One region of the Cytobacillus firmus genome, then DNA from elsewhere that is predicted to be linked to it. Evidence: predicted binding sites of a transcription regulator. Region 1 holds the regulator's gene; the other holds the start of a gene.
The links. The regulator LexA, encoded in region 1, represses DNA repair genes until DNA is damaged. The targets are predictions, from matches to a motif close to CGAACATATGTTCG.
Positions count from the first base shown of each region.

Region 2: a site for LexA is predicted at 8,857-8,870, ahead of NAF01_RS18055 (Y-family DNA polymerase). Genes of this name have one in related genera too.

Region 1 covers NZ_CP098323.1:1,887,873-1,903,586, reverse strand. The annotation lists tRNA gene NAF01_RS09815 (tRNA-Sec) at 1-45, opposite strand, end outside; gene NAF01_RS09810 (DUF2621 domain-containing protein) at 170-595, shown strand; gene NAF01_RS09805 (DinB family protein) at 708-1,202, shown strand; gene NAF01_RS09800 (CcdC family protein) at 1,252-1,740, opposite strand; gene NAF01_RS09795 (response regulator) at 1,893-2,252, opposite strand; gene NAF01_RS09790 (cytochrome c biogenesis CcdA family protein) at 2,534-3,241, opposite strand; gene NAF01_RS09785 (aspartyl-phosphate phosphatase Spo0E family protein) at 3,558-3,728, shown strand; gene NAF01_RS09780 (Lrp/AsnC family transcriptional regulator) at 3,785-4,192, opposite strand; gene NAF01_RS09775 (MBL fold metallo-hydrolase) at 4,311-5,072, shown strand; gene NAF01_RS09770 (ABC transporter ATP-binding protein) at 5,112-6,905, opposite strand; gene NAF01_RS09765 (ABC transporter transmembrane domain-containing protein) at 6,910-8,658, opposite strand; gene NAF01_RS09760 (DUF6376 family protein) at 8,760-9,200, opposite strand; gene NAF01_RS09755 (YneF family protein) at 9,336-9,551, opposite strand; gene sirA (sporulation inhibitor of replication protein SirA) at 9,638-10,075, opposite strand; gene tkt (transketolase) at 10,374-12,380, opposite strand; gene NAF01_RS09740 (DUF896 domain-containing protein) at 12,604-12,837, opposite strand; gene NAF01_RS09735 (YneB family resolvase-like protein) at 12,982-13,629, opposite strand; gene yneA (cell division suppressor protein YneA) at 13,639-13,971, opposite strand; gene lexA (transcriptional repressor LexA) at 14,127-14,750, shown strand; gene NAF01_RS09720 (DUF4257 domain-containing protein) at 15,034-15,318, shown strand.
Region 2 covers NZ_CP098323.1:3,553,555-3,569,268, reverse strand. The annotation lists gene rnz (ribonuclease Z) at 1-890, shown strand, start outside; gene NAF01_RS18090 (histidine phosphatase family protein) at 891-1,436, shown strand; T-box leader at 1,525-1,741, shown strand; gene NAF01_RS18085 (sodium-dependent transporter) at 1,788-3,125, shown strand; gene namA (NADPH dehydrogenase NamA) at 3,172-4,191, opposite strand; gene NAF01_RS18075 (glycosyltransferase family 2 protein) at 4,286-5,440, opposite strand; gene proC (pyrroline-5-carboxylate reductase) at 5,480-6,310, opposite strand; gene NAF01_RS18065 (MBL fold metallo-hydrolase) at 6,969-7,943, shown strand; gene NAF01_RS18060 (SDR family NAD(P)-dependent oxidoreductase) at 7,944-8,738, shown strand; gene NAF01_RS18055 (Y-family DNA polymerase) at 9,004-10,263, shown strand; gene NAF01_RS18050 (YolD-like family protein) at 10,279-10,614, shown strand; gene NAF01_RS18045 (hypothetical protein) at 10,694-10,843, shown strand; gene NAF01_RS18040 (CDGSH iron-sulfur domain-containing protein) at 10,877-11,098, opposite strand; gene NAF01_RS18035 (iron-sulfur cluster biosynthesis family protein) at 11,220-11,546, shown strand; gene NAF01_RS18030 (hypothetical protein) at 11,719-12,255, shown strand; gene NAF01_RS18025 (alpha/beta hydrolase) at 12,301-13,227, opposite strand; gene NAF01_RS25005 (hypothetical protein) at 13,615-13,746, opposite strand; gene NAF01_RS18020 (hydroxymethylglutaryl-CoA lyase) at 13,854-14,762, opposite strand; gene NAF01_RS18015 (acetyl-CoA C-acetyltransferase) at 14,942-15,714, shown strand, end outside.

The DNA of each region.
Region 1 (15,714 bases):
GCGGTTTTGAAGACCGTGGAGGGCACCAGCACCCCAATCAGCCCCGTAAAGACTCTTCCTATTATAAGGGCAAATGGTGCTGCTTTCAAGACTTATGCCTCCTTTCTTGTCGTTTCTCGGGACAAGGCTTATAATAAGGACAGGAAAATATGTGTGTAGGTGAAGGAAAATGCTAGAAGGCTGGTTTATGTATTTTATATTGTTCTGGGTTATCATTCTGATTTCGTTCTTTGCGATTGGCGGCTTTTTTATGTTCCGCAAGTTTTTAAAGCGCATGCCGAAAGAAGATGGCAAATCGGATTTGGATTGGGAAGAGCATTATGTCAATGAAACGCGGCATCTATGGCAGCAGAGGGAAAAAGATTTGCTGGAGGATCTCGTAAGTCCGGTGCCTGAACTGTTCAGAGATGTAGCAAGAATGAAGATTGCCGGTAAAATTGGAGAACTTGCTGTAAATGAAAAGGCAGATCAAATTGATCAGGATCTCCTGATTCGAGGCTATATTCTAGCCACTCCAAAACGGGACCACAAATTTCTGCGCAAGAAATTGACAGAAAAACAGATAAGTATCACGCCATATGAACATTTATTCTAAGCCATTTCGGAACGCCGGAATGGTTTTTTATTTTTTCCGCCTTTAAGAAGGATACTCACCACCTTTATTGAATAGAAATGGAGAGTAACTCTATCCAAAAAGGAGTAATCCAATGACCACAAAAGAAGTCTTATTAAAACAGCTGTCCGCCTGCCTCGACCAGCCCAATTGGTTTGTCCCGTTATCAGCTGCCATCGGAGGATTATCAGCAAAAGAAGCATCCTACAAGTCAGGAACCGGTAATTCCATCTGGCAGATCGTCACCCACCTTACCTTCTGGAATGACCGCTATCTAACTAGATTAAAAGAATTGCCGCTCTCCCAAACCCATATCGCCAATGACGAAACTTTCAGCACCAATGAATCCGTTACTGAAGAGGATTGGCATTCTGCCATAAAAGCTCTTCAGAACGTCTTGACTGAGTGGATTAAAGCCCTGGAAGAATGCAGTGAAGAAAAGCTTCTCTCCTCCGCCTATAAGGAACCGATTGAATCCTGGTCGTCTGTCATTTCAAACTTAACCATCCACAACGCCTATCACATTGGCCAAATCGTAGAAATCCGGAAAATGTATGGACTATGGGACCCCAAAAATGGAGTCCATTAAATAACAATGCAAAAGCCGCCGAGTGCAGTACCCGGCGGCTTTCAATCGATTAAGTTGTTTTGGGATTCCCCGATCCGTTCAGCTCGTGATGAAGCTTTCGATAATTCATATACATGGCAATTCTCCACGGTACAATCATCGAAAATGCGAGAATCCAGAACATGCCGCTCAGCTGACCATAGTCGATTGTTGAGCTAAGAGCTATTTTTCCAATGATGCGGATCACAAGCAACCCTATTAATATAAAAGCAAATGCTTTGGAGCGCTTCAGATAAATTTCGCTGTCCCTGATTTCAAATGAGGATGTTTTAATTAAAAGCATGGAAAACAGCAATCCAACTGTGGCCGCTTCCAGAATCTCCAATGGAGTAACACGAAAATAAGGAACGGTAAACATAAGAGCACCTGTGCTCATAAAAATCGGCGGCAAGATGATTTTTTTGGCTGAAGCCGGCTTTTTTGCAGCCTTCATGCGGATGAACATAGCGAAGATTGCCATAAATACGGCACCGATTGATGAAATTAATACAAAGTCCATTCGATTTCATCCTCTATTTCATTTGATTACTAACCATATTATATCTTAATAAGCTTAATTAAGGTACTCAGAGGGATAAAAGTTCATCAAAAAAAGCCACTCCAGCTGATACCCGGACACATCCGTATGTCCAGGGTACCCCGAGTCAGCTCTTAACTTAATACCCGATTTACCGCTTCTAGTACACGGCCTTCATCAAATGGTTTTATAATAAAATCCTTCGCACCTGCTTCAATGGATTCAACCACTACCTTCTGCTGGCCCATGGCTGAACACATGATAACCTTTGCATTAGGGTTGTCCCTCTTAATTTCCCGGACAGCCTCGAGCCCGCTCATTTCTGGCATCGTAATATCCATCATCACCAGATCTGGCTTCAGATTTACGAATAGGTCCACGGCTTCCTTTCCGTTTTCCCCTTCTCCCACAATTTCATGGTCGGCTTTTTTCAGAATGCTGCTCAGGGTAACCCTCATAAACTTCGCATCATCAACTATTAAAATTCTCGCCACCGCTGTTTCCCCCTTGTAGTGCATTGGAAGCTATATCTCTATTATACTACATACATAGTAAAAAATACCCATAATAACATTTATTAAAACATCTGGAAGAAAAAAATCATTCCTTTAGAGAGATACATTATTCCACTCCGTAAGAACACATATTTCAATATATCGAACTATCAGATATATTTCAATTGAAAGAATATGACAAATTTCGACCACCTGTCCTAGCCCTTTTTCCTTATCACATAAAAAAAAGGCACATTCCTAAATTGAATGTGCCCATGCTCTTAGAAACCAGTAAATCCGCCAAATAACGGTGAAAGGAAAATAATGATTTTTGTCATCCAGTCAAAGAATAAAACTACACCCATGATCATCATCAGCACTCCGCCGATTTTCATAATCTTGGCGCTGTTTCGCCTAATCCATTGCATTTTCCCTATGAAGAAGGATAGAACAAAGAATGGTATAGCAAAGCCAAGAATATAGGCAATCATGTAAACCATTGCAGAATTAGGATTTGTGACTGCTAATGACCAGACCGCCCCTAATATTGGACCTGTACATGGGGTCCAGCCTGCAGCGAATGCCATTCCGATCAGAACAGATCCCAGAAGGCCCGATGGACGATTCTTAAATTCAAACCGCCTTTCTTTCATAAGAAATTCGGGCTTAATAATGCCTACAATTAATAATCCAAATATAAATACAAAGATGGCGCCAATTTGCCTGATTAAATCCTGGTATTGCTGAAAGAATTGACCAAGCAAGGTAGTTCCAAACCCAATAGCGATAAAAATGGCCGAAAATCCGATCAGGAAAAATAGTGTATGAAGCATGCTCCTTCTCTGCATCATCGCATTTTCTTCTTTAATCTCCCCTACAGACATTCCGGTGATATACGATAAAAAAGCCGGATATAATGGCAGGCAGCAAGGTGAAACAAAGCTTAAAAACCCTGCCCCTAATGCAATAAATACATTCAAATCTGTCATAGTCACAACTCCTGATACTCATTCATTCCAATTTCATTCTAACAAATCCCATCTAGAAAAGATAATGGATAGTATGTGAACATTTTGTGTCATCAGCTGCTACTAAAATTCATATTAATTTTCAACCTAGAACATGTAATTTTAATGTAAATGTTACTAAAGTTTAAAACAAGTTTCTTTTGAATTTATTACCATAATTCGATATACTAGTATAGATCTTAACAAATTCTGTTATTATCTTTCAGCTTTTGACATGGATTCAAATTGGCAGAGTATAGCCTACATATAAGAAATGATCAGAGAGGAATTATTGGCCGTGTGTAAACAGGAACTGCTTACATTAATCGAACAAAAAAGAACAGAGTTAATTCAAGTGGCCATGAAAAGCGGCTTAAGCTCTGCCGCAGCAATCCGATACAGCCAGGAATTGGATGCCCTATTAAATGAATATAACCGAAGCTTCATTAAAAAAGTGCAGACACATTAAGAAACAGCCATGCAACCAATGCAGGCTGTTTTTTACATTTCGCCCCTCTGGTTCAGTTATTTATTAATGACAATTGATAATTTATAATTTGCATGCTTATTCAAGTCTGTTAAAAATTGATCTAACCGTCCATTTGACGGGAATTTGCATTCAAGCAGATAACAGCCATCTCCGCTGATTTTATAATTATGTATGATTTCCTTTTGTGCTTTCACAAATGTCAGATAAGGCTGATGATTCATACTTTGAGTGATAACCGTAATAAAAGCATGGACAGAATACCCTAATTTCTCCTGGTTCACTTTAATTGTGTACCCCTCAATTACGCCCTGATCTTCTAATTTCGCCACTCTAGATGCGGCTGCCTGGCCAGTTAAATGGACTTTCTCCCCCAGTTCCTTCATTGTGATCCGGCTGTAACTGGAAAGTTCCTCCAATATACGCCGATCGGTGTGATCCAGCATTTTTTCAACTCCTTTCACTTTTCAAGTTAAACGGCAAAAAGACTTGATTTTATCTATGTAATTGCCAGCGGGTCTTAGTATAAACTATATGTAAATCAAAGAAAAGGAGTACATTTATATGAATATACAGCTGATCCGCAACGCTACACTAGTTGTCCAATATGCAGAGAAAAAGTTTTTAATAGATCCCTTTTTGGCCGAAAAGGGGACTTACCCGCCTTTTCCAAATTCAATCAGACAAGATCATAACAATCCTTTAACAGATCTTCCAGTCTCCATTGATGAAATCATTCATAATGTGGATGCCGTAATTGTTACCCACCTGCATTTAGACCACTTTGATGATGTTGCCAAAATGGCATTTCCAAAGGACATTAAAATATTTGTGCAAAATGAAGAAGATGCCGCTGAAGTGAAAAAAGCAGGATTTAATAATATTGAAGTCCTCCATGAAGAAACTGTTTTTGAAGATATCCAACTAGTTAAAACAAAGGGCGAACATGGCAGGGGCGAAACTTTAAAACTGGCCGGTCTGGTTTGTGGAGTGGTCTTCAAACATCACAGTGAAAAAACACTTTATGTAGCAGGAGATACAGTTTGGTATGATGCTGTTCAGGAAGTTATTGAAACACAGAGCCCTGAAGTCATAGTTGTTAATGGCGGAGATAACCAGTTTCTTGAAGGCGGCTCGCTTGTTATGGGGAAAGAAGATATCTATGAAGTTTCCAAAGCTGCCCCGGATGCCAGGATTATTTCTGTCCACATGGAGGCGGTCAACCATTGGACACTATCAAAGGAAGAGTTAAAAAGCTATAGTAAAGACAAAGGCTTTTCCGATCAACTAATAGTGCCTGAAGATGGAGAATCCTGCTCCTTTTAAGAGAAGAAAAGACGTGTGGCCATTCACACGTCTTTTCTATTAGCCTACTGTATCCTCCACTTTTTCAGCAGACCCATTCTGCAGCAGATACATTTTATGATACAACCCCCGCTTTGCCAGCAGTTCCTGGTGCGTTCCTCTTTCTACTATTTCCCCCTGATGAAGAACGAGAATCAGTTCAGCATCCTGTATGGTAGACAAGCGATGAGCAATCGCAATTGTTGTGCGGCCCTTTCTCATTTCTTCCAGTGCTGTCTGAATAGCTTCTTCTGTTTCAGTATCAATATTAGCTGTTGCTTCATCCAGCACAAGAATTTTCGGATTGGCAGCGATCGTTCTTGCAAAAGCAATGAGCTGTCTTTGCCCACTTGAAAAAGTCGATCCCCTCTCCACCACAGGATGGTCATAACCGTCTTCCAACTTTTCTATGAAAGTATGAGCCTGAACAAACTGAGCCGCAGCTTCAATCTCAGCATCTGTCATGCTTTTATTATGCAGCATGATGTTATCCTTAATCGTCCCGTAAAAAAGGAAAGGATCCTGAAGGACAAGCCCCATTTTTGTACGCAATTCTTCTGCTGGGTAGGACTTAATGCTTCTTCCGTCAATGAGTATATCACCGCGTTCATATTCATAGAATCGCATCATTAAATTAATGATAGAGCTTTTGCCGCTGCCGGTATGGCCTACGAGAGCAACGGTTTCACCCGGTTTGGCAGAAAATGAGATATTTTTCAAAACATCCCTTTTGCCGTCATAGGAGAAGCTGATGTTCCTGAACTCAATCTCTCCCTCGCTGATTTCAGCAGAATTGCAGTCCTCCTGTGCTGGGGCAAGCTCCTTTTCGTCCAGCAGCGCAAACGCTCTTGAAGCCGCAATGATGGCCTGCTGATACATGGAAAGCCTCATCATGATCTGATTCACAGGCTCAAAAAAGCGGTCCAGATAGCTTACAAAGGCATACAGCACACCGATATCAATTGGACTGTTAAAAGAAGATATCCCAAAAAAGCTCAATACAATAACAAGTGCCAGAACATAAACAAGGTCAATGGCCGGCCTTAGCAGCAGCCCATCCATTTTGATATTGCGCATCCCTGCCTTATAATGCTGCTCATTAATATCGCCAAATTCCTTGCGCAGCCTTTTTTCCTGTCTGAATACCTGGATGATCGACATTCCCTGCAGTGATTCACTCAGTTTTGCATTCAGCTCGCTAAGCCTTTCCCTTAGGTCCTTATAGAAAACAGAGCTGTATTTGCGGTAAGTCCGGATGATCATAAAAAGAATCGGGAGAATTACCAGACAAAACAGGGCAAGCTTCACATTCAGGATAAACATCGCCATAAAGATCCCTGTCAGAAGGAAGGCACCCTGAATGAAGGTAACCAGGACACTGACAAACATATCTTTTATCGCCTCTGTATCATTGGTAACCCGGGAAACAATACTTCCCGCCGGCGTTTTATCAAAGTACTTCAAGCCCAGTGACTGTACCTTCGAAAAGACATCCACACGCAGCTGCTGAATGATTTTCAGCGCGATCTCCTGAAATTTGAGCAGCTGAAAATAGGATACCAGCACATTCATGATCTGAATGCCCAGATAGGCTGCACCGAGGGCAAATAACGGCTCAAAAACCAGATTTCCAGGTGTTAAATAATCATCGATAAAAATTTTGACAAGAATCGGACCAAGGATGTCTCCAATCGTTGTTAAAAGAAGCAGACTGAAGGCAAGTGTGATTGTTTTCTTATGCGGTTTTGTATAGGAAAGCAGCCGGAAAAGGACCTTCCGCTGCTCTTTTTCCTTCATAATCGGTGTCTTTTCCATTGACTTATCCCCCATGCTCTACAAGCTCCTCCAGCTGCTGCCGCAGATACATATTCTTATACCAGCCGTCTTCAGCCATTAGTTCATCATGTGTTCCCCTCTGGACAATTCTTCCTTCATCCAGTACCAATATGAGATTCGCATGCTGAATGGCACTCAGCCGGTGAGCAGTAATAATCGTTGTCTTGCCAGCCCGCTCGGCCCGCAATGAAGTAAGAATCGCTTCCTCAGTTTTGGCATCAACAGCAGAAAGGGAGTCATCCAAAATCAATACTTCCGGATTCATCATAAGTGCCCTTGCAATGGAAATACGCTGCTTCTGCCCTCCGGAAAGGGAGACCCCTCTCTCACCTGCAACAGTCATATAACCTTCTGTAAATTGAAGAATATCTTCATGGATATTGGCCAGTTTCGCGGCCGCATAAATATCTTCCAGGTCTGCATCCGGTCTCGTGAAAGCTATATTTTCAGCAACTGTTGCCGAGAATAGGAAGTGCTCCTGCGGGACATAGCCGATCGCTTCTCTCAGCTTTCCGACTTTATAGCGGCTGATAGGATGTCCTGCAAAAAGAATTTCCCCTTTATAGCCTTCAAACTCCCTGAACAATAGCTTAAGCAGTGAAGTTTTGCCCGCACCCGTTTTACCTGCTATGCCGAGAGTCTCTCCTCTTTCCAGCCTAAAATGAATATCCTTAAGCAGCATTTCCTGTTCACCCGGATAGGTGAATTCCTCAATCCTGTACTCAATATCACCGCTTGGAACTTCATTGATGCCAGTCTCATCATCCTTTATATCGATTTCTTCTGCAAGAAGAGCAGAAACTCGATCATAAGAGGCTCGGCCTCTTTCCACAATGTTGAACAGCCAGCCAAAAGCGAGCATTGGCCAAATAAGGAGACCCAAGTAAGTTGTGAATGAAACCAGCTGCCCGATTGTCAGCTCTCCTGCGATAACATATCTTGATCCAAATGCAATAGACAGGAAGAAAGAAAGCCCTACAATAATGCTGATCGTCGGATCAAACAAAGAATCAACCTTTGCAACAGAGATGTTCTTTTGCACTACATCTTCAGACTGCCTCCGGAAATCTTCTATATCTTCTTTTTCCTGGCCGAATGTTTTAATCACTTTAATTCCTGAAACACTTTCCTGAGTCTTGTCATTCAGTGAAGAAAAAGCCTCCTGTGCTTTGTGGAACCGTTTATGAAGAAGTGTTCCATACCAGCTTGTGAGAAGTGCCATGAAGGGCATCGGAATCAAGCAGATCAGCGTTAACTTCCAGCTGATTGTTGCCGCCATGGCGATTATAACGAAGCCGCCTGTCGCCAGTGAATCGACAAAGGTTAGGACCCCAGCCCCAGCCGTCTGCTGAATGGCCTGCAGATCATTGGTCGCATGTGCCATCAAATCCCCTACCCGCTTTTTCTGGTAAAAGGTTTGCGACATATTCGTGAAATGCAGATAAAGCCTGTTGCGCAGAAGTTTGGACAGCTTAACAGCTGAACCAAATATCATAATGCGCCAATAATAGCGAAGGACATACATCATGAGGGCAACAACTATCAGAAGTCCAACCCACATGATTAATGCTTGCGCATTCAGCTGGCCATTTTTAATTGAGTCGACAACAATCCCAACTACCTTTGGGGGAACCAGCTGCAGCAGTGCCACAAATAACAACAGAATAATTCCGTTTACATAAGCCTTTTTCTCCTGTTTAAAAAACCACATTAAATCAAAGAAAACCTTCATACTCCATCCTCCGAAATCCATAATAGCTTAAATAGTTTATCAAATATTGAGAAAATAAGGAAGATTTTTTCCCACAACAAAAAAGCACCCGGATGGATGCTTTATTGCCCTAATGCTTCTATGCGGTTTATCAGGCTTGTTGCCTCATTAATCGTAGTGAACAGCTCAGAATTCTCCAGCTGATCCAGTGCAAGGCTGCCGTTCTCCAAAACTTTATTAATTTCTGCCAGCAACGCTTCATTTTGGGTCACAAGCTCCTGGTGAATATCCTCTGCCAAGGTCGGGATATCCTGAATGGCGATAAATTCTTCAACTTCCTGCTTTAGTGTCATCAATCTGTCTTCAAGTTCCTGCTTTAATGCCGGATCTGCTGCCGCATCCTGAATCATTTGCGGCGCCTCTTCGGCAAAGTCGCTTAATGTATTGATATGCTCAGTCGCTTCATTAACATAGTCAATGGAATTATTCACTTCACCCAAGACGGAACAGCCGCTTAATATCATGGAAACGGTAAGGAGCCCTATTAGAATTACTTTTTTCATTTTGCTCGTTCCTTTCACGTTTTGTCATAGTATATATACGGTCTGTTTCAAAGAAGGTTTCATTCTGAAAACAAAAAAACCACCTTTCTGTTATTGTAACAGAAAAGTGGTTTCCGATGGGATGCTTGTCCCTGATTACTTGCCAGTCTGCTTGTTCATGGCATTCATCATTTGGTTGATCTTCTTTTGAGATGGCTTCATGCCCATTTGCATCATCATCATTTTAAGCATTTGTTCATTAATTGGCGGATTTTTCTCAAGGTAGCTCATCATATATTTTCGAGCAATGAAAAATCCTAGTGCTACACCGGCAAGAAGCGCCAGTACACCAACTAGAATGTACATACCCATACTAACTTCCTCCTTCATGTTGTCTATCATACAGTGTACTAGACCAAAGGTTATTATACAATATTTGCTTCAGTTTTTCTCTTATTTTAGACGAACTTTCTCTCTTTTATCGGTTTTAGCCACCCATAGCGCTTATGCTGGAGGTCAACAGCCAGAAAGGAAGACTCGCTTTTTCGCAGCACTTCGAAAAAAACTGTCTCTGCCTCATAGCTGCCGGCCGCTTCTAAAACCAGACTCCGTTCAAAAACTTCAAGCTTAGCCCTGCTTCTTTTACTCATCTCTATATAGTATGCACTTTTTTCTATGATAAAGTCTTTTTTTCTCTGGAGCTGCTGGTGGATATATTGATGCACTTTTAAACCCGGGATTGGCTTAGTCACAAAATCAATTTGCTTCGATAGAATAGCCTTCATTTCACCTGACGAACGCTCATACTCTTCAAAAAGCTGAAAAAACATCCGCTCTCTGCCAAAATAATGGGACGCAAATTCATCTTCTATTAAATACAATTGATAAGCTCTCATCTGGCCCCTCCTTCCGGGACAATCCATTTCTTTCAATTATAAGTAAACGAATTCAAGGAATGTGTCTGAAGATGTTAAAAACTTTCACTAATTTTGTCGAAAGCGAAGAATTCAGTTGATTATGAGGATTCTTGATGGAAGAACATCTGCTGTTTGACTCTTTTACAAATATTCACTATTGCATATTCCCCGATTTGATTAATGGTAATCTTGTTTTTTTGATGACGGCTGAAATACTCACTGTCTTTAATGGCATAAAAAAAGGAAGAGCCTCTAGGCTCTCCCTTCCCGAATATCGTTATCCCTGCAGCAAGGCTTTAACACGTGCTACAACGTTGTCTACGGTGAATCCGTATTCTTCCATAATTCTTTCACCTGGTGCAGATGCACCGAAGGTATCGATGGCAAGAACATCGCCTTCGTCTCCTGCATAGCGGTGCCAGCCAAGTGAAGATCCCATTTCAATGGCAAGACGTTTTTTGACTGTCTTAGGAATTACGCTTTCTTTGTACTCTTTTGATTGAGCTTCAAATCGGTCCCAGGCAGGCATGCTTACTACAGATGCATGGATGCCTTCACCTTCAAGCGCTTTTTGAGCTTCAACTGCAAGGCTGACTTCAGATCCTGCAGCAAGCAATAATACATCCGCATTGCTGTTAGAAGCTGGAGATACAACATATCCGCCTTTTTGAACGCCTTCGTATGCCGCAGAATCCGTACCTTTTAATGTAGGCAGGTTTTGACGTGTCAATACTAATGCAGTCGGCTTGTTTGTTGATTCGATTGCTGTTTTCCAGGCAGCTGCTGTTTCGTTTCCGTCAGCAGGACGGACAACAGATAGGTTTGGCATGGCACGAAGTGCAGCAAGCTGTTCTACAGGCTCATGTGTTGGGCCGTCTTCACCGACAGCGATACTGTCATGTGTAAATACATACGTTACAGGCAGGTTCATAAGAGCAGCCAGACGAATTGCGGGGCGAAGGTAATCAGAGAACACGAAGAATGTTCCGCCGAAAACATTTAATCCGCCGTGAAGCGCCATTCCATTCAATGCAGCACCCATTGCAAATTCACGTACACCGAACCAGATGTTGCGGCCATCAAATGATTCAGCCGTAAAGTCACCCGTCCCTTTTATCATTGTTTTGTTAGAGCCTGCAAGGTCTGCAGATCCGCCAAAGAATGAAGGCAGATTCTGAGCGATAGCATTTAGCGCTTCTCCGGAAGAAGCGCGGCTGGCAAGGCTCTTTCCTTCTTCATAAACAGGGATGTCTTTATCCCAGCCTTCAGCAAGCTCACCATTGATCGCCTGCTCCAGCTGTTTCCCTAACTCAGGATGAGATTCCTTGTATTGAGCAAAAAGGTCTTCCCATTCCTGCTGCTTTTTCGCACCGTTTTCAACAACTTGCTGCTTAAAGTGATCATATACTTCCTGTGGAACATGGAAGTCTTCTTCAAATGTCCATTTATAAGCTTCTTTTGTTAATTTCAACTCGTCAGCACCAAGAGGAGCGCCATGCACATCAGATTTGCCTGATTTGTTTGGAGAACCATAGCCGATGACTGTTTTCACTTCGATCATTGTCGGGCGGCTTTCATCCTGTTTCGCTTCTTCAATTGCTTTTGCAATTTCGTGAAGATCATTGCCGTCTTCTACACGGATGTACTGCCAGCCGTATGATTTGAAGCGCTGTTCAACACTTTCAGAGAAAGACTTATCAAGGTCTCCATCAAGTGAGATATCATTTGAATCATAAAGAACAACCAATCTGCCCAGCTTCAAGTGGCCGGCAAGGGAAGCAGCTTCAGCCGAAACGCCTTCCATAAGGTCTCCGTCACCGCAGATGCTGTATGTATAATGATCAACAACATTGAAGTTGTCTTTATTGTATGTTGCAGCCAAGTGGCGTTCAGCCATAGCCATACCGACAGCCATAGCAATACCTTGTCCTAATGGGCCTGTTGTTGCGTCAACACCAGGTGTATGGCCGAATTCAGGGTGACCGGGGGTCTTGCTTCCCCACTGTCTGAACTCTTTAATGTCATTCATGGAAACATCATAGCCGGAAAGATGAAGAAGGCTGTATAAAAGCATAGAGCCATGTCCGGCAGAAAGAACAAAACGGTCACGGTTGAACCATTCTGGATTTTTCGGATTGTGGTTCATGAAGCGTGTCCAAAGTGTATAAGCCATTGGAGCAGCTCCCATTGGCATTCCCGGATGGCCGGAGTTCGCCTTTTCAATGGCGTCAATTGATAAAGTACGAATGGAACTGATGGAGAGTTCATCTGTGTGATTAAACATTCAATACATCCTTTCGAGTAGTAATTCTTCACTCTTTTAATATTATCGGGTGTCCCTTTTTTTCACAACCAATAGGGTCAGGTAAGGGACAAAAAAAGCCGGTTTGTTACTATATTGACACAAAAAGATCCGGCATATGTAAAAAAAGCGGAGATAGTCAGTATTGCCATCTCCTCTATTAAAAGAAGGAATACAGCGCAGTGTATCCCTTGCAATTATATTATTAGTGAAGGCGGTTTTTATTTTGGAATTCTTTCAGTTTTTTCGGAGTTACATCGTTCCCTGTAGGGTCAACGATTGTTACGCCCTTCAGCGTGTTTAACATGCCAGAGCGGAAAGTCTCCAAATACTCTTTGCGGAGAGAAGTCTGTTCTTTCGCTTCTGCTTCTGTTAATCCGGATTCCTTGGACTTCTTTGCCAGTTCATTAATTCGGGCAAGTTTTTGTTTAGGCAGCATTTATTAAAACTCCTTTATATCAAAAGTTTACCTTTGAATAATTCTGATGGAAGTTTTTATTATACAGCAGCTTCAGATATGGAACAATACTGAAACTCAAATGCCATCATACTAAAAATGAGCACTTTTGACAAGAAAAGTGCTCTACTCAGCATGTGAATCAATATGTTCTTTATACCTTCTATGGACAGTTGCTTTGGAAATATTATAGCCAAACCCCCTAAGCGTCGCAGCAATTTCAGCAAACGTTAACTCGTTTTTCCTCAGCCGGACAATTTCCTCTATCGGCACTTCTATTCTTTCCCTGCCGCCATTTGCACCCTGATTACTTAGATTTTTCTCGGGCCTGTATCCTTTATCAACAGCCCTCTGCATGCCGCGTCTGATTTTGATGTTATGCAGCTTTCTCTGATACTCCTCTACCATCCCTACAATGCTAAGCACCATCGAATCTGATTCCGAAAGCTCCAGCTTGCCGTTATTAGAAATGCTGTATAATTGGACTTCTTCTTTAAAGATGCAATGGAGAATCGCAATCTTGGCATTTCCCCTCCCCAGCCTGGTTTCATCCTGGATGAGAACAACCTTAATATCCTTTTTTTTAATTAAGTCTAAAAGTTCCAATATACCGTCTCTTTCGAGATCGTATCCGCTGGCCTGTTCGCGGATGACCTTGACTACTTCAAAGTCATGTTTTTCTGCCAGGTTCAAAAGCTCTTCTTCCTGTCTTGAAAGGGACGTTTCCTGAGTATCCTTTGTTGTACTAACTCTGCAGTAAATTATTGCTTTCATAATTTCTCCTTATTTGTTAAGGTCTGAACTCGCAAGCTCTTTATATGGCTGGTCATCCAGGGCTTTTACTGGAATAACAATTTCATCACCTGGAAAAATCCTTCCTGCCGCTATCCCATTATTTCGTTCTACCCAATTTATAAATTGATCTGTTGTCAGAGAATGCTCAGCAGAAAAATTTTCAGCAATCTCCCATAAAGAATCACCTTCTGCAACAGTGACTTTCACAAACTTTTCCGTATCAGGTGTTTCTATCTGCACAAGCATTACAAACGATGCTGCCAAGCTTAAAACGAAGAGAATAATAGCATAAGAATATGATTTCCACAATTTGTTCAGCATAATATACCACCTCAAAAGAATGTATGTTCGTATTCGTTGATTTCATTATAGACCGAACATTTGTTTCGTGTCAACATAAATTCGAACTTATGTTTGTATCATATGGTAATTGATGCTATAATTGAGACAACAAAACACATACGAGGTGCGTAAAGATGGTGAAATTATCAAAAAGACAGCAAGACATATTGGAGTTCATAAAGGAAGAAGTTAAATTGAGAGGTTATCCCCCTTCTGTAAGAGAAATCGGGGAAGCAGTGGGCCTTGCTTCAAGCTCGACCGTTCACGGTCACCTGGCCAGGCTTGAAAGCAAAGGGCTTATCCGCAGAGATCCTACTAAACCTCGCGCCATTGAGATTTTAGATTTGGACGAGGCTTCTAACATTCCCAAGGTCAGAGCAGTCAACGTTCCGATCGTCGGTAAAGTAACTGCAGGGCAGCCGATAACGGCAATTGAAAATGTCGAAGAATACTTCCCTCTTCCGGAAAGAATGGCACCTGCTGACGAGCATGTATTCATGCTTGAGATCATGGGCGAAAGTATGATTGAAGCAGGAATACTTGATGGAGACTATGTAATCGTCAAACAGCAGAGCACTGCCAATAATGGGGATATCGTGGTGGCCATGACAGAGGAAGATGAAGCAACTGTTAAAAGGTTCTTTAAAGAAAAAGACTTTATCCGTCTGCAGCCGGAAAACTCGACAATGGAACCAATTATCCTCCGCAATGTTTCTATTCTTGGCAAGGTTATAGGCGTATACCGTCATATGCATTAATAGATTGTAAAAAGCAGGCACCTCTGCCTGCTTTTTGTTTTTTTCCATTTTCAAGAAGGTTATCAGTTCTTATTACCTGGTACTATCAGTTAAATCCTACGAAAGTCACTGATACTTTTCTTTTAGCATAAGGTTACAGTCATGTATGACTAATTTATTATTCAGAAAATTCGGTATTTTTATGCATGTTATTTTATAGTTACTTTCTATATAATGGTAATACACCGAGAATCAACCTAAGGTCGCTTGTCCAAAATCTCGACTTTAGGAGTGTGAAGAAAAGATGTTTTTGAACATTACCTTCGCTTTGTTGATTGGTGGGCTGGTCGGTGTCGTTGGACATATTCGGAAAGAAGGCAAAATGGTTAAACCCAGAAGGACAAAAAAATTCATCTATCTGGGGGTCTTTGAAGAGGTAATTATGGGGGCTTTAGCGGCTGTTTTTTTGGTCGTATCTTCAGATCCTGACTCTGCCTTAAAGGTAGTTCTACTGGCGGTGATTGCAGGATTTGGAGGAGATGCACTGCTGACATGTCTCGATTTCTTAAAAATAAGACACAAAGAATAGAGAGATGCAGAGAAATAGAAATTGGTTAAAACCTCGTTCATTTGAAAACGGGGTTTTTGCATTTTTTACATTAAAAACCCCTGACTTTATCAGCCAGGGGTTTTCATATTTTCTTAGTATATGCTCAGGTACTGCCCGCGCTCCCATGGATGCACTAGCGTACGGAACAACCCTCTGGCTTTGCATTTTTAAGCAAACTAATTATTAAATTGACTTCTTCATCCCACAATTACTACACTCTCAGCTAAAGCTATCGGGGTTCATTATATTACTATCGGCTATTGGGAATTGACTAAGAGTTTTCCCAGGAAGAACAAATTAGAAAAGCTTGCAGAGTTTTATGGAGTCACTTTTGAGGAAATTACTGAAGAAAATTATTAGAGCCCTCCTCGAGTG
Region 2 (15,714 bases), 1.7 Mb from region 1:
GGAATGTATCTTCGATGGCTTTAAAGCTCCTGGATGAAAGAGGGAGCATATGGCTTTTTGACTGTGGCGAAGCGACCCAGCATCAAATTTTACATACAAGCATTAAACCGAGAAGAATTGAGAAAATCTTTATCACACATCTTCATGGTGACCATATTTACGGTCTGCCCGGCCTGCTTTCAAGCCGCTCTTTCCAGGGCGGTGATACAGAGGTGACCCTATATGGGCCAAAAGGTTTGAAAGAATTCATTGAAGTCTCGCTATCTGTCAGCGGCACATATCTTAAGTACCCTTTAAAGGTAGCTGAAATCACTGAGGGTATTGTGCTTGATGAAAAAGATTTTAAGGTGGAAGCCCGAATGCTCGAGCACGGAATATCCTCTTATGGCTACCGGATTACAGAAAAGGACCGTCCGGGCACATTGCTTGCGGACAAACTTGCTGAAGCGGGAATCAAACCAGGTCCGATATATAAGAAAATAAAGCATGGTGAAGACATAGAGCTTGAGGATGGAAGTATTATCGAAGCAAAAAAATTCCTGGGGCCGGCTCAAAAGGGAAGAATTGTCACGGTGCTGGGTGATACCAGATTCTGCGATGCGGCAATAGATTTGGCAGCCGATGCTGACCTATTAATACATGAGGCAACCTTCTCCGGGGGGGAAGAGAAGCTTGCATACGATTATTTTCATTCGACAACCCTGCAGGCAGCTCAGGTTGCGCTCGAGGCGAATGCAAGGAAACTTTGCCTGAATCATATCAGCTCACGATATGAACGCCAGGATTGGGAACAGCTTGTGAAAGAATCACAGACTATTTTCCCCAACACGGTTATTGCTGAGGACTTTAAGGAATTTCATATCCCGCTTGCTAAAGGAGAGGCGAATTAAATGAAGACTTTCTATATCGTGCGCCATGCAAAGGCTGAGGGCCAGCCTTTCTCTGCCAAATTGACAGAAAAGGGAAGGGAACAGGCATTAAAATTAATTGATTTCTTTAAAGGCAAAGAAATTAATCGCATTTATTCAAGCCCTTTTGTTCGGGCGGTTGAAACAATCCGGCCGCTTGCACAGTCCAGAAACCTGGATATCATTGAGGAAAGCCGTTTGGGTGAAAGAGTGCTGAGCTCTATTCTTTTTAATGATTGGCAGGACAAGCTTAAACAAAGCTTTACCGATTTTGATCTCGTTTTTGAAGGAGGAGAATCTCATTTATCAGGAATGAAACGAGCCTCTTCCCTGCTGGATGAATTAATCGCGTCCAATGAGAATCACATCGTTCTGGTCAGCCATGGCAATTTATCGACGCTGCTTCTGCGTTATTTCGATGAAGATGCAGGCTTTGAGCATCTGATGAAGATGAGCAACCCGGATGTTTTCGAAATTAAAGTAAATGGTGAAGATACCGTATGGAAGCGGATTTGGAATGAAAAGTAATGCCTGGAAAAATTGAATTTTTCAAATTTGGCATTGACGGCTCTCTGCATGCATACTATAATCACACTTATACTTTAAAACATTATAGTAAAAAGCTATGAAGAGACTCTATTAAGTTTTATCTCCCTGTTTATAGAGAGCCAGTGGATGGTGGAAACTGGCACAAAGATAAAATGAATTTCATCTTGGAGCTTATCTTTCCTGCATATAGCAGAAAAGACGGTAAATCCGTTATATTTTTGAGTGGAAAGTCACATGCTTTCAAAAAGGGTGGTACCGCGTGAACCTAAATTCACGTCCCTTTTGAAGAATGTGGCTTTTTTGTTTTTAAAAAAATTTGGAGGTACAGGCATGCAGCAAAATGAGCAATGGTCATCGAAGATAGGATTTATTTTAGCGTCAGCCGGTTCAGCAATCGGACTTGGAGCTATCTGGAAGCTTCCGTATGTGACAGGAACAAGCGGAGGCGGGGCATTTATTTTATTATTTCTATTATTTTCCCTTTTAATTGGTTTTCCGCTATTACTGGCCGAGTTTGTGATTGGCCGCAGTACGGGGAAGGAGGCAATCTCGGCATATAAGGATATTGCACCGGGAACTAAATGGCACTGGATAGGCTACCTTGGCGTATTCACGTGTTTCCTGCTTTTATCCTTCTATAGTGTAATAGGCGGGTGGATTCTGAAGTACATTGTATACGGGGTTACCGGCTCTATGAATGGTGCAGGCAATTATGAGGAGCTATTTGGCGCAGCCGTGTCAGACTCTGTGTCTGTTGTAGCGGCACAGGGGATCTTTTTATTCATAACTGTTTTAGTGGTTGCCAAAGGTGTCCAGAAGGGGATCGAGCAGGTCAGCAAAATTATGATGCCGGCTTTGTTTCTTTTATTTATTATTTTGATTGCACGATCTCTGACACTGGATAATGCGATGGAAGGCGTCTCGTTCTTTTTAAAGCCTGATTTTTCAAACTTAACATCTGAAACCGTCCTATATGCGATGGGCCAATCGTTTTTCTCTCTAAGTGTCGGGGTATCGGTTATGGTAACGTACAGCTCTTATCTATCTAAAAAAGAAAATCTGATGCAGCCTGCATTTTCTGTTGTCGCAATGAACTTATTTATTTCAGTTCTGGCTGGACTGGCAATTTTCCCTGCTGTGTTCTCATTGGGCTTTGAGCCTGCTGCAGGTCCTGGCTTATTGTTCATTGTCCTGCCATCTGTTTTCGATCAGATTCTGTTTGGGCGGGTGTTCCTGCTCTTCTTCCTTGCACTGTTTCTATTTGCAACCTTAACGTCCGCTTTTTCAATGCTTGAAATTGTGGTGGCTGCTCTGACGAATAAGAAGGGAAGTGGCAGAACCCGTGCAGCCTGGCTGACAGGACTGGCAATTTTTATCGTCGGGGTTCCATCTGCATTATCCTTCAGCAGCTTATCAGACATTTCAATTTTCGGCAAAATCATCTTTGATGCTGCTGATTTCCTTGTCAGCAACATCTTGATGCCGGTTGGAGCTTTGCTGATCTCCATATTCGTCTCATACAGAATGAAGAAAGACCTGCTGAGAAGTGAATTGATTCAAGGCTCAAAGTCGCTGAATGGAATCTTCTCCGCGTGGTATTTCCTTCTGCGCTATGTGGTTCCTCTGGTTATTATCATTGTATTCCTTGATTCACTGCAGATTATATAATAAAAACGAGGGATGGCAGCTAACAAGTGCCATCCCTCGTTTTATGTTACAGCCATCCCCGTTCATATTGCTTAGGAGGTTCGATTGATGCGCCAAGTTCTTTTGCTGCTGTCCGCGGCCAATAGGGGTCTCTCAGCAATTCTCTGGCAATAAAGACTAAATCAGCACGCTCGTTTTGGAGGATTTCTTCAGCCTGCAGGCCGGATGTAATAAGCCCGACTGCACCAGTCTGGATATTCGCACCTTCTTTAATGGTTTCAGAGAATTTGACCTGGTAGCCAGGGTAAGTATGTATTCTGGCCTGCACTACTGCTCCGGAGCTTACGTCAATTAGATCCACTCCCTGCTCCTTCATCCATTTTCCCATTTCTGCATAATCCTTTGCGGTCAACCCTTCATCATGATAATCATGGGCTGATACTCTGACAAATAAAGGTCCATCCCAAACGGCTTTAACGGCTTCAATGACTTCACCGAGGAAGCGATACCGGTTTTCAGCCGATCCCCCATACTCATCACTCCGTTTATTGCTTAGGGGTGAGAGAAACTCATTGATCAGATATCCGTGTGCCGCATGAATTTCAATTACTTCAAAGCCGGCCTTTTTCGCTCTTTCAGCGCCTTTTTTGAATGCCTGGACAGTTTCTGATACTTCTTCTTTTGTCATTTCTTTTGGTGTTTTCATTTTTTCATTAAAAGCAACAGCGGATGGGGCGAGAAGTTCTCCTTCAACAGTCGCTTTTCTGCCGGCATGCGCCAGCTGTATTCCAGGTGAAGCACCGTGTTCTTTCATTAGCCCGGTTAAATCCTTCAGGCCTGCGATGTGATCATCACTCCATATTCCCAGATCCTGAGGAGAAATTCGGCCCTGCGGAGTCACAGCAGTTGCCTCCAGGATGATTAATCCCACCTGTCCGACTGCCCGGCTCGTATAATGAGTCCGGTGCCAGTTTTCAACCATTCCGTCTTCATTATGGCTTGAGTACATGCACATCGGTGCCATAACAATTCGGTTTTTAAAGGTGACACCTTTAATTGTAAAAGGTGAAAAAAGCTTTGTTTCCATTATTTCTGCCTCCTTATTTCGCTATCCTAAATATTAAGTATATCAGGCAGTTCCAAAAATGAAAAAGAACATGCATTAAGGAAGGTGTGTGCTTTCAATGTTTATTCCTCAGTTCGCTTAACTTATATAATGTACCCCTCCAGACTATGCCGCCCCGTACAAAGGTCAGGATGCTGGCACGGATTATGGAATAAATAAACAGGAGAGCTGTAATTGGAAATACAGTAAACAGAAGCGGAGAAAAATTGGTCATTCTTTTTGTAATGATTGTATAAACACCTGCTAAAAAAATGATGTTTGCGAGGCTTAGATTGAAAATAACTTTGTCAGTTGAAAAGATGGTGAGAAAGGGAAGCACCTGTGAACTGAATGTGCCGGCAATTGCAAAGAGCACCATGCTAATTCGGTAATGGAGGCCTGCAAAAGTATTTTTCTCCAATCCTTTGAAGGCTTCTATTAAGCTTTCATACCATTCAACTTCAATCAGGTCCATCGCCGTTGCAAATTTCTGCCTGAGGCCGTTTTGTTTGATTTTCATTCCAAGCATTAAATCATCATCAGGCCGCATTTTTATTGCCTTGTGTGTTCCGATTGCTTCATAGGAACGCCTGGATACCATGTTAAATGCCCCAATGCCAACTCCGCTCTTTGAACGTTGATTATTCGCCAGCCAGGGGCGTTTATAATAAGAGAAGCCAAAAAGAAAAAAAGCAATGAACGTGTTGAGCCAGAAACTCCTGCCCGTCAAGCTCGGTGCCGCCGTTAAATGATCAAGTTCATTCTTGCTGAAATAATGAACCGCCTTGCTGAAGGCCTCCTCTTTAAATAACACATCAGCATCTGTAAACAAGATTAATTCCCCTGATGATTCCATATATCCTTTATAAAGAGCGTGGTTTTTTCCCAGCCATCCGCATGGGAGGGAATCAATATGAATACATTTAACCCTTGAATCATTATTCTGAATATGGTCCATGATGCTTCCTGTGCTGTCGGCTGAACGGTCATTGACCAATATCCATTCAATGCGCTTATAGCTTTGCCGCAGCTGGGTTTCTAAGCTCTCCGCAAGCTTTGCTTCTTCATTCCTTGCCGCTGTAATAACAGAAAGAAGGGGGCCTTCAGTCATCGTATTGCTATCTTCAAGGCGGTCCAGGCTTTTTAGTCCCAGAACGGCATCAATTAGTACTGCGATCCATACCAGGAGGCTTGCGCTTAATAGAATAATGAGTATTTGCAGGTTTCTCATCCTTTTTTAGACGACGTTTTTTAGGGGGGATGCTGTCAGCTATATTTTCACTGTGCTGCTGAAGCTTTGGCCAAGCCGCCTGGATTGGGCTGTCGCTTCCTTGATGCATTCAATGAAAGCTTCCTGCACTCCGTTCGCTTCAAGCACTTTTACACCTGCTTCGGTGGTGCCGCCGGGGCTTGTTACTTCCTTCCTCAGCTGCTCGGGGTCCTTGGCTGATCGGGCCAGCATTTCGGCTGCCCCGATGAGTGTCTGGATGATAAATTCTTTCGCCATACCCTTTTCGAGCCCGATTTCTTCCGCGCTTTTTTCCATAGCTTCCGCAAGATAGTAAATATATGCCGGTCCGCTGCCAGACAGGCCTGTTACAGCATCCAGCTGTTTTTCCTCAACAAATGCTGATTTTCCCACTGTATCAAAAATGCCTCTTACTGCTTTCATCTGTTCTTTGGACACTCTTTCATTAGCCGATAAGGCGCTTGCTGATTTTCCGACTGCTGCTGATGTATTGGGCATGGCTCTTACGACTGGCAGCTTTTTTTCTGCCAAAAGTTCAATGCCTTCGATCGAAACTCCGGCGAGAACGGAAATGATCAGCATGTCTTCGTGTAAATAAGGCTTTATGAGATTGATGGCTTCCTGAGCATCTTTTGGCTTCATCGCTAAAATAACAGCGTCAGCCCCGCTTAATAGTTCACTGAGATTATAAGTTATCTGAACGCCATAGGCTTTTTGCAGGGATTGAAGTTTTTCCCTGCTGCTTCTGTTTGTCACCCAAATATTGCTGCCGGTAATGAGCCGGCTTTCGACGATTCCTGATATTAACGCTTCTGCCATTGATCCTGCTCCTGCAATAGCTAATTTTTTCATTTGCTGTTATTCCTCCTTATTGTGCTCTATTGACCGGCTGTTAAAAATAAAAAAGCCTTTCCATCCAGTAAAGGACGAAAAGACTTTGCTTCCGCGGTACCACCTTCATTGCCTTTTCTTTCTTCGTGCAGCATGCCTGCCGCAGCCGCTGTGTTTTGAAAAGGCATCTCGATCCCGATAACGCCGGGGGTGCGTTTAGGTTTTCCTAACAGCTCATAAGGCAGGTTCAATGGTCAAGTGGACGGTGAAGCCTTTCAGCCGCTTGAGCTTCACTCTCTTTCGCCGTTTTCCATTTACTAATCTTATTCATCGCCATGTTTCTGCTGTAGAAGTACAGCTTTGATTTATGAAAATCAAATTTTAATTGTGATTATGCAAGAAGACACACTTATTTGTCAAGAAGTATTTTTTAAAAAATTATCAATATTGCATAAAAGTTATGTGAAAATAATGACAATTACTAAAAAGAACGGTACACTTATTTTTATATATGTCATTATGTGAATTATGTTATTAAATTCCGCTAATATATGCGTATGGCAAATGCTGATTTTTTAAGGGGATAACAGAACAGTTTACTAAATGAAGCATGCCTGCGGAAGTATATAGAAAAACAGCTTTATTTTATTTAAATATAGTGATTTAGGGGGATTGTAAAATGGCAAAATGGAAGGATGGTATTGCAAAGCTTGTGATCCCGACACCTTTTCCTGTCGGCGACGTTAATGTATATGCAGTAAAAGGGGAAAAGCTGACTCTTGTCGATGCCGGGCCTAAAACGGATGAAGCATGGGAAGCTTTAAAATCCCAGCTTAAAGAGCTGAATTTAACTCCCGGTGATTTTGAACAGGTTGTTCTCACACATCATCATCCCGATCATGCCGGGCTGCTTGACTTTTTCCCGGACAATCTTGATGTGTTCGGGCACCCGGTTAACCAAAGGTGGCTGTCCCGTACTGACGAATTTCTAAAATTTCATGATGAGTTTTACATAAAACTGTTTAACGAATTTGGAATTCCTGAAAGGTATGCTTCCTTTATTAACAAAATGAAAAAGACTTTGCGCTATTCCTGCAATCGTACCCTGACAGGAGAGCTGAAGGAAGGCAGCCAGCCTGAAGGGCTTAACGATTGGACGGTAACGGAGACCCCCGGGCATGCACAGAGCCATATAGGTTTGTTCAGGGAGAAAGATGGTGTATTCCTTGGAGGAGATCATTTGCTTGCACACATTTCACCTAACCCTATCCTGGAGCCGCCGCTTCCCGGCAATGCGGAAAGACCGAAGCCGCAGCTTCAGTATAACGAGTCTCTGAAAAAACTGCGGCAGCTGCCGATATCCCTTTTTTATTCCGGACATGGAGAGGATATTACAAATGTGAATGGGTTAATAAGCGAAAGGCTTGGCCGCCAGCATGAGCGGGCAATGAAAGTAAAGGCATGGCTTGAGTCCGAATCGCTTACTGTTTTTGAGGTATGCCGCCGCCTTTTTCCGAAGGTTTATGAGAAGGAGCTTTCCCTGACCATTTCCGAAACAGTCGCACAGCTTGACTATTTGCATTCAATAGGAGAGATTTATATAAATAAAGAGGAGGAAGCATTCTTGTATTCCGCATCAAAAGAGGTGGTTTGATTGTCAGACAGATTAAAAAATAAAAATGTGATTATCACCGGTGCATCAGGCGGAATCGGGGCGCAAATGGCCGTCCTTTGTGCCGAGAGGGGAGCAAATCTTGTCCTTCTTGCCCGCCGCCTTGACAAATTGCAGGAGCTGCAGGCAGACTTGCGGAAGCGCTTTTCAGTCGATGTTCATGTGGATAAGCTTGATGTTTCAGACACTGACGAAGTTTCGGCTGTTTTTTCAGAGATCATTGCCCGGTTTGGTCACATAGATGTGCTTGTGAATAACGCCGGCTTCGGTGTTTTTCGCGAGGCGCATGAAGCAAAAGTTGAAGAAATAAAAGGAATGTTTGATGTAAACGTTGTTGGCTTAATGGCCTGCACGAGCATGGTGCTCCCAGTGATGAGGAAACAGAGGAGCGGCCATATTATTAATATCGCTTCACAGGCCGGTAAAATGGCCACACCGAAATCGAGTGTCTATTCCGCAACCAAGCATGCGGTTCTTGGCTATACAAACAGCCTTCGGATGGAGCTTGCTGACAGCAATGTATTTGTGACTGCAGTTAACCCCGGACCGATTGAAACCAATTTCTTTACGATTGCAGATGAAAAGGGCACATACGTGAAAAATGTCAGCAAATTTATGCTTAAGCCTGAATACGTGGCCCGCAAGGTAGTCAATGCTATGCTGCGGCCTGTCAGGGAAATCAACCTTCCTCGGTGGATGAATGCGGGGAGCATTATCTATGCCCTTTTTCCAGGCCTGTTCGAAAAAATAGGAAAACGCGCATTCAATCAAAAATAAGAAGCTCAGAAGCTGCAGCCAAATGCCTGCAGCTTCTTTTGTTTTTGGCCGGTGAGGCGTCTATCCTGGGGAGAAAGAACCACTTTTAAGAAAAACCGCGTAAAATTTCCATTGAAACCGAACGCATATTCGCTTAATATAATGGGTATACATATACAGAACGGATGTTCTTGTGATATATATTTTTTGGGGTTCAGAGGGGCTATGCAGCATAGAAGCTGATAAGCAGCGCCTTACGCTTTTTTTGAAGGAGGATGTCGAAGTCATGGTTGATTACAGCTCAATGCCGAACAATCAAATTTTGTGTGTTGATATGAAGAGCTTTTATGCAAGCTGTTCTGCTGTCATGCTTGGTCTGGATCCTCTTGACTGCTATCTTGTAATTGCCGGGAATGTGGAACGGAAGGGGAGCGTTGTTCTGGCGGCCTCTCCACGAATGAAAAAAGAGTTTGGAATAAAGACAGGGTCCCGTCTTTTTGAGGTCCCCCAAGATCCGCGCATTCGAGTTGAGGAGCCGAAAATGGCAACTTATTTAAGAATCTCCACTGAAATCACCAGAGTGTTTAACCGATATGTCCCCAAGGAAGCCATCCATACGTACAGTGTCGATGAAAGCTTTATAAAAGTAGACGGCGCATTGCATCTCTGGGGTGATGCCCAGACGATTGCCTGGAAAATAAAAGATGATATTGAACGGGAATTTCAGCTTCCCTGTGCCATAGGAATAGGGCCTAATTTGCTAATGTCAAAGCTCTGCCTGGACCTTGAGGCGAAAAAAAAGGGAGTTGCACAATGGACGTATGGAGATGTAAAAACAAAGCTGTGGAATATATCCCCGTTACGGGAAATGTGGGGCATCGGCCGCCGTGTTGAAAAGACATTGAATGGAATGGGGATTTTTACAGTCGGCCAGCTTGCCCGCTATGATCTGGCTAAGCTCGAGAAGAAGTTTGGGATTATGGGCAATCAGCTCTATCACCATGCATGGGGTATTGATTTGTCGGAAATAGGCGCGCCGATTATGGCAGGGCAGATCAGCTTCGGCAAAAGTCAGATTTTACTGAGGGATTACAAAGAGGAAAAGGAAATTAAGCATGTGGTCCTTGAGATGTGTGAAGAAGTGGCAAGAAGGGCCCGCAGCCACCGCAAAGCCGGCAGAACCATCAGCTTTGGGCTTGGCTACAGCCAGGATGAATTCGGAGGGGGGTTTTACCGCTCCAGGACAGTTGATCAGCCAACCAATATTACGATGGATCTTTATCGGGTCTGCCTCGAGCTTTTTGACGAGAATTATGAGGGGAAAACAGTACGGCAGATTTCCATTTCCCTCGGCAATATTACGGATGACTGCGAAATGCAGCTGAGTCTGTTCGACTTGGATGGCTGGAAAAAAAGGGAGCTCGGCTATACTGTCGACCGGATCCGCTCCAAGTTTGGAGGAGGAGCTCTTCTGAGAGCCGTCTCTTATACAGGCGCAGGAACCGCCAAACACCGTGCGACATTGGTTGGCGGCCATAAAATGTAAAAGGAGGGTCAGCTTATGATTCGCGATCGGGGCAGAATTAAATGGACTTCCATGATGCTGCCGGAACATGTAAAGCTCTTAAGAGACTGGGCAAAGGAAGACACATACGAGCAAAAGCGGGAATTGGATGAGCAGAAGCTTGAATATATGAATGAAATTCTTTCGGAAGCAATGGAATTTCAAAAAAACGTTACACTTACACATTACAGGGGCAGAAATTATGAACTGGTTATCGGGAGCATTCATTATTGGGATGACCTTGGCCAAAAGCTTCATGTTGTTGACCGGTTTGGGGAAATTCACCGTATTTCCATTAACGATATAGCGGATGCGCGGTTCACGGAAGAATAGTGCTGTCTGAACTGGATGAATTTAAAACGGGTATTTTTGGGCGAGGGAAGCACCTTAACAGCAGGGAGGTGTATGAAATATGCCTAGAGGAAAAGAACTTGAACAGCTGCCAATGGCCAACGCCGCACCAGGGGCCGGGGAAGACAGTACGGACAGGGACCGGGAACGGCTTCAAGGGATAGTACAGGATGAAAGAGCGACACCTGCAAGAATAAAAAGTGAAAAATAAAAAAAACGGGGATGACTGTCCCCGTTTTCACCATTATTGCTGCTTGTCATCGGAAGCTTTCTCCGCGCGGACACAGGATTGGAAAGTTCCTTTATGAGTGCCATCACAAAATGGGATTTTCAAAGATCTTCCGCAGCGGCAAAGGGAAAAGGTTTTCCCTGTTTCGAATTTATTGCCATCCATATCAATTAACTCTACATCACCTGTTACACGCAGCGATCCATTATCCATTACTTTAATCTGCGCCTTGGACATATCCAATCATCCTTTCTAAAAATCTTTATTAGGCGGCTCAATAGCAGCTGTCTCTTTCAGAAGCATGTTATGCTTATCTGTGTTAAAATCAGCATATGCAAAGGGGAGGTAGTTTTACAACATGGAAATAACATTAACTGAATTGGCGGCAGAAAAATTATCGGGACGGATTGCCGGCAAAGATGGATTCATAAAACTAAAGTATGATATAGACGGCTGCGGCTGTGTGGTAAGCGGAGTGGCGGCACTCTGGCTTGTTGAAGAGCTGGATGAAGATGACAGGGAAATCAAAACAAACACCGGCAGCGTATATGTGGAAAAATCCAAGGAAGTATTTTTGGATGAAAAATTAACGATAGACTTTTCAGAGAAGGCAAATTGCTATCAGTTAAAAAGCCCGAATCAGTATTTAAACCCAAGAATGAGCTTTATTGATAAAACAAAATAATAATGAAGTAGCAGACGGCCGCTGAGGGAAGGCGGTCTTTTTAATAGGCTGAGATAGGTAAAAATACCCTTCCAAAATTCTGGAAAATAAGGTTTTAATATATTAGTAAAAGGTTAGATAACAAGATGTTTGTCAATATGGGTGAAGAGAGTGCTGATTGGGGGAGATTCGAATGAAGTGGAAGTTATTTTTTCTGGCGGCAGCTTTCCTGATTTTGTCGGGGTGCAGTACGGCAACGATGGGTCAGGCGATTGATGATGGAATTCCATTCAATGTAAAAGAAGTCTTACATAAAGAAAAGGTAAAAGATGGGGTCATACTGCTGTATTTAACGCAGCAGAATGATGGGCAAAATGAGGTCGAGGCCATGGCAGCTGCCTATTTGAAAGGCAGTGACAAAAAGGGCTGGAAAAATGAAGGCCATAACCATTGGGAGCATTATGAAAATGAACATATGACCGTTTATTCAGATACTTTCTATGATTACGATAAGGAAGGTAATCTGGAAAACAGATTACCAATAATTTTTGGTGAAATTCAAAGCAGAGATATTAAAAAAGTAGAGGTAGCCGGCAAGGAAGAGAAATTCGAAGAAGCGGCTATTATCAAAAAAGAAAACAAACGCTATTATTTTAAAATGGGAAATTTTCATACTGCAAGAGGGCTGTCGGCAGATGGCAAGGAAATCATAAAGAAAAAGAAAAATTAGAAAATCTTATATGAAGCAGCTGGCTTACACTGAAGCCAGCTGCTTCTATTGTGATAAAGTATCTTTGCTGCTGACATACTGCTCCAAAAACTCGTCAATGACTTTTTCATAATCCTCTCTGTTTTCGTTAAAGGATTGGGCATGGATCCCATTGGCAGCAAGGTAAAGTTTTTTAGGGCCTTGTTTCTTTTCATACAAAGCTTCGGACATGGTCGGCAAAATAAAATCATCTTTTTCACTGTGGATAAACAGGATGGGCTTCTTTATGTTTTCTATAACTGATATAGGCGACACATCAGCAATGGAATATTTCTCCCGCATCCGCAGAAATAGATCGGCAACAGGCAAAAAGAGTTTCGCGGGCAGCTTCATCTCGGTTTTTAAACGATAAGCCAGCTGCTCCTTAAAATCAGAAAAAGGGCAATCGGCAATGTAAAAATCGGCACCGTCTTCAAGCATTCCCGCATAAAGGAGCATGGTGGCTGCCCCCATGCTTTCACCATGAATGCCGATCTGGATATCAGGCCCTTTTTCCGCTTTAAGCCAATCAACAATTGCTTTTAAGTCAAACTTTTCATAATGCCCGTAGCTTGTCGTCTTCCCCCCGGATTCTCCGTGGCGGCGATGATCATAGATTACTGCGTTAAACCCCCGCTCCAGAAAGAGGTTCATATATTTAATCGAGTTCATTTTGTTTTCCGTAACCCCGTGAGAAATAATGATATAGCGGCTGTTTTTATGGGGTTCGGCAGCCACGGCTTTTAAGTTATAGCCAAATGGGGAAGGAATAAGCACTTCTCTTTTCGGGAGGCTTTCATACTTGAACAGATCAAGCCTGCCGGACTCCTTCTCCCTTTCTAAAATAAAGTCATCTTCCTTCTTTTTCATAAACATAAGCCTATTTGTAAAATAGACGCCGAGTGATGAAAGAAAGAGAACGATGGAAAATAAATAACGCAAAAACCTTCTCAAATCCATCCCTCCATCTTTTTTTCTTTTATCGCGGTCTAACGGGCAGTAAGCCCCCCACTTCAAGACTCAGAGTAATCAAAGGAGGATAAGTGGGGGGCTTACTGCCCAATCTAGCTGCGGCTCCTAGGCAAGTCGCCTCGCTTTATAATGTAAAGGCCCGAAATAAGGACAAAGACTAAGAACACCACGTCCAGTGGCAACGTCTCTGTGAGCCCAATTACTGTGGGCCTCAACTAACAATCAGAGGGGGGATAAAAGAAAACTCCTACTGATTGAAGTTTTACTTTATTTTACCATTATGGATAAAATTAAAACAGAGATGTTAACCGGGACATGGTGAAATTTCATAAAGGAGTTCTGGCACAAAAAAAGCCGCTTTTTGGCGGCTTATTGCTGTGCGTTTTGTCTTTTAGTTGGATGAATAGCTTTTTCTAATTCCTCGGCGGCAATTGTCTGGCTGACTGTATCGGAATTCGGCTTCCCCTTCTGGCTATATCCTTTATCACGTTTTTGGCTCATAGGATTATCCCCCTTTTAATGGCTGCAGCAGAACATGAATTCGTCAGCTGCTTTCATCTAATAAGATGCGATAAAAAAGGGGGCATTATTCATCTAAAACTGTAATGCTATTGAACAGTTTGAGCATTTAGCCTGAAATACGTGCTTTCAATCGGTCTGGAAAGATGTGGCTGAACAATTTTTACAGCTTCCATTAATTGGTCCAGATTAACATTGGTTTCAATTCCCATGCGCTCAAGCATATAAACAACATCTTCTGTTGCAGCATTGCCTGCAGCGCCAGGGGCAAATGGGCATCCGCCAAGTCCGCCGGCGGATGTGTCAAACCGGTCGACACCTGCCTGCAGGGCTGCAAAAATATTTGTGAGGGCCATTTTTCTTGTGTCGTGGAAGTGTGCAGTGATAAGGATATTTGGAAACTCTGCTTTCAATCGGGAAAATAGCCCATATGATTCATGGGGAGCAGCCATCCCAATCGTATCTGCCACGCTTAATTCATCAGCTCCTGCCTCTGTAAATTGACGGCATAGCCCAACTGTATCTTCAGGATTGATGGCTCCTTCATACGGACAATAAAATGCTGTAGAGATGCATGCGCGGACAAAGTAGCCTTTCTCCTTCAGTTCTCCGATAATCGGTTTTAGTTCATCCATGCTTTCCTGAGTGGTTTTATTGATGTTTTTCTTGTTAAATGTATTGCTTACACCAACGAAAACGGCAACAGCCCGGCAATCAGTCATATATACTCTGTCAATGCCTTTGCGGTTTGGGGCAAGCACGATATCCCTTGTATCCGCACCAAGGCAATCGGCCGTAATTTCAGCTGCATCCCCCATCTGCGGGACCCATTTAGGAGACACAAAAGAAGTAAGCTCCAATTCTGTTAATCCTGCATTTTTTAAACTTTTAATAAAGTCTTTCTTAACCTCAGTCGGTACAAACGACTTTTCATTTTGCAGTCCATCCCGCGGGCCCACTTCAATAATTGTTACTTTATCTGGAAATGCAAGCGTCATGTTTTCCTCTCCCGTTTCATAATTTAATTTTTAGTAAGCGTTTTCTCGGCGTCCTTAAATTTATTGTATTAGGAAAGTATTTTCGATTGCAAGAATAATAGAAATTTTGACAAAATAAAAGGAATTTTGATATCCCTCAACGAATATAAGCAAAGAGATGTTTTGAAAGGATGAGAGAGATGGCACAAACAGAAGTCGTAATAGTCAGCGCTGTCCGGACAGCAATCGGCAGTTTCAATGGAAGTCTTAAAGATGTATCAGCACCAGAGCTTGGGGCGATTGCGATAAAAGGCGCTCTTGAAAAAGCAGGTGTAACACCGGATCAAATAGATGAAGTAATCCTGGGAAATGTCCTGCAGGCAGGCCTGGGCCAAAACACAGCAAGGCAGGCAGCTCTTAAAGCGGGTCTTCCTGAAAGCGTTTCCGCAATGGCAATTAATAAAGTTTGCGGTTCAGGGCTGAAGGCGGTCCATTTAGCAGCACAGGCCATTTTGGCCGGCGATGCCGAAGCAGTGATTGCAGGCGGCATGGAAAATATGAGCCAGGCGCCTTACATACTGAAAAATGCAAGAAATGGCTTTAAAATGGGAGACCAAAAACTTATAGATTCGATGATTTCAGACGGTCTCTGGTGTGCTTTTAATGATTACCATATGGGAGTTACGGCTGAAAATCTTTGCTCGAAATATGAGCTGAGCAGGGAAGAACAGGACAAATTTGCCGCAGACAGCCAGGAAAAGGCGGTAAAGGCAATTGAAGAAGGAAAATTCAAAGATGAAATCGTTCCGGTTGAAATTCCTCAGCGAAAAGGGGATCCAATAGTTTTTGATACAGACGAGTATCCGAAAAAAGGGACAACTGCTGATAAGCTCGCAGGCCTGCGTCCGGCGTTTAAGAAAGATGGCAGCGTAACAGCCGGAAATGCGTCCGGGATTAATGACGGGGCAGCTGT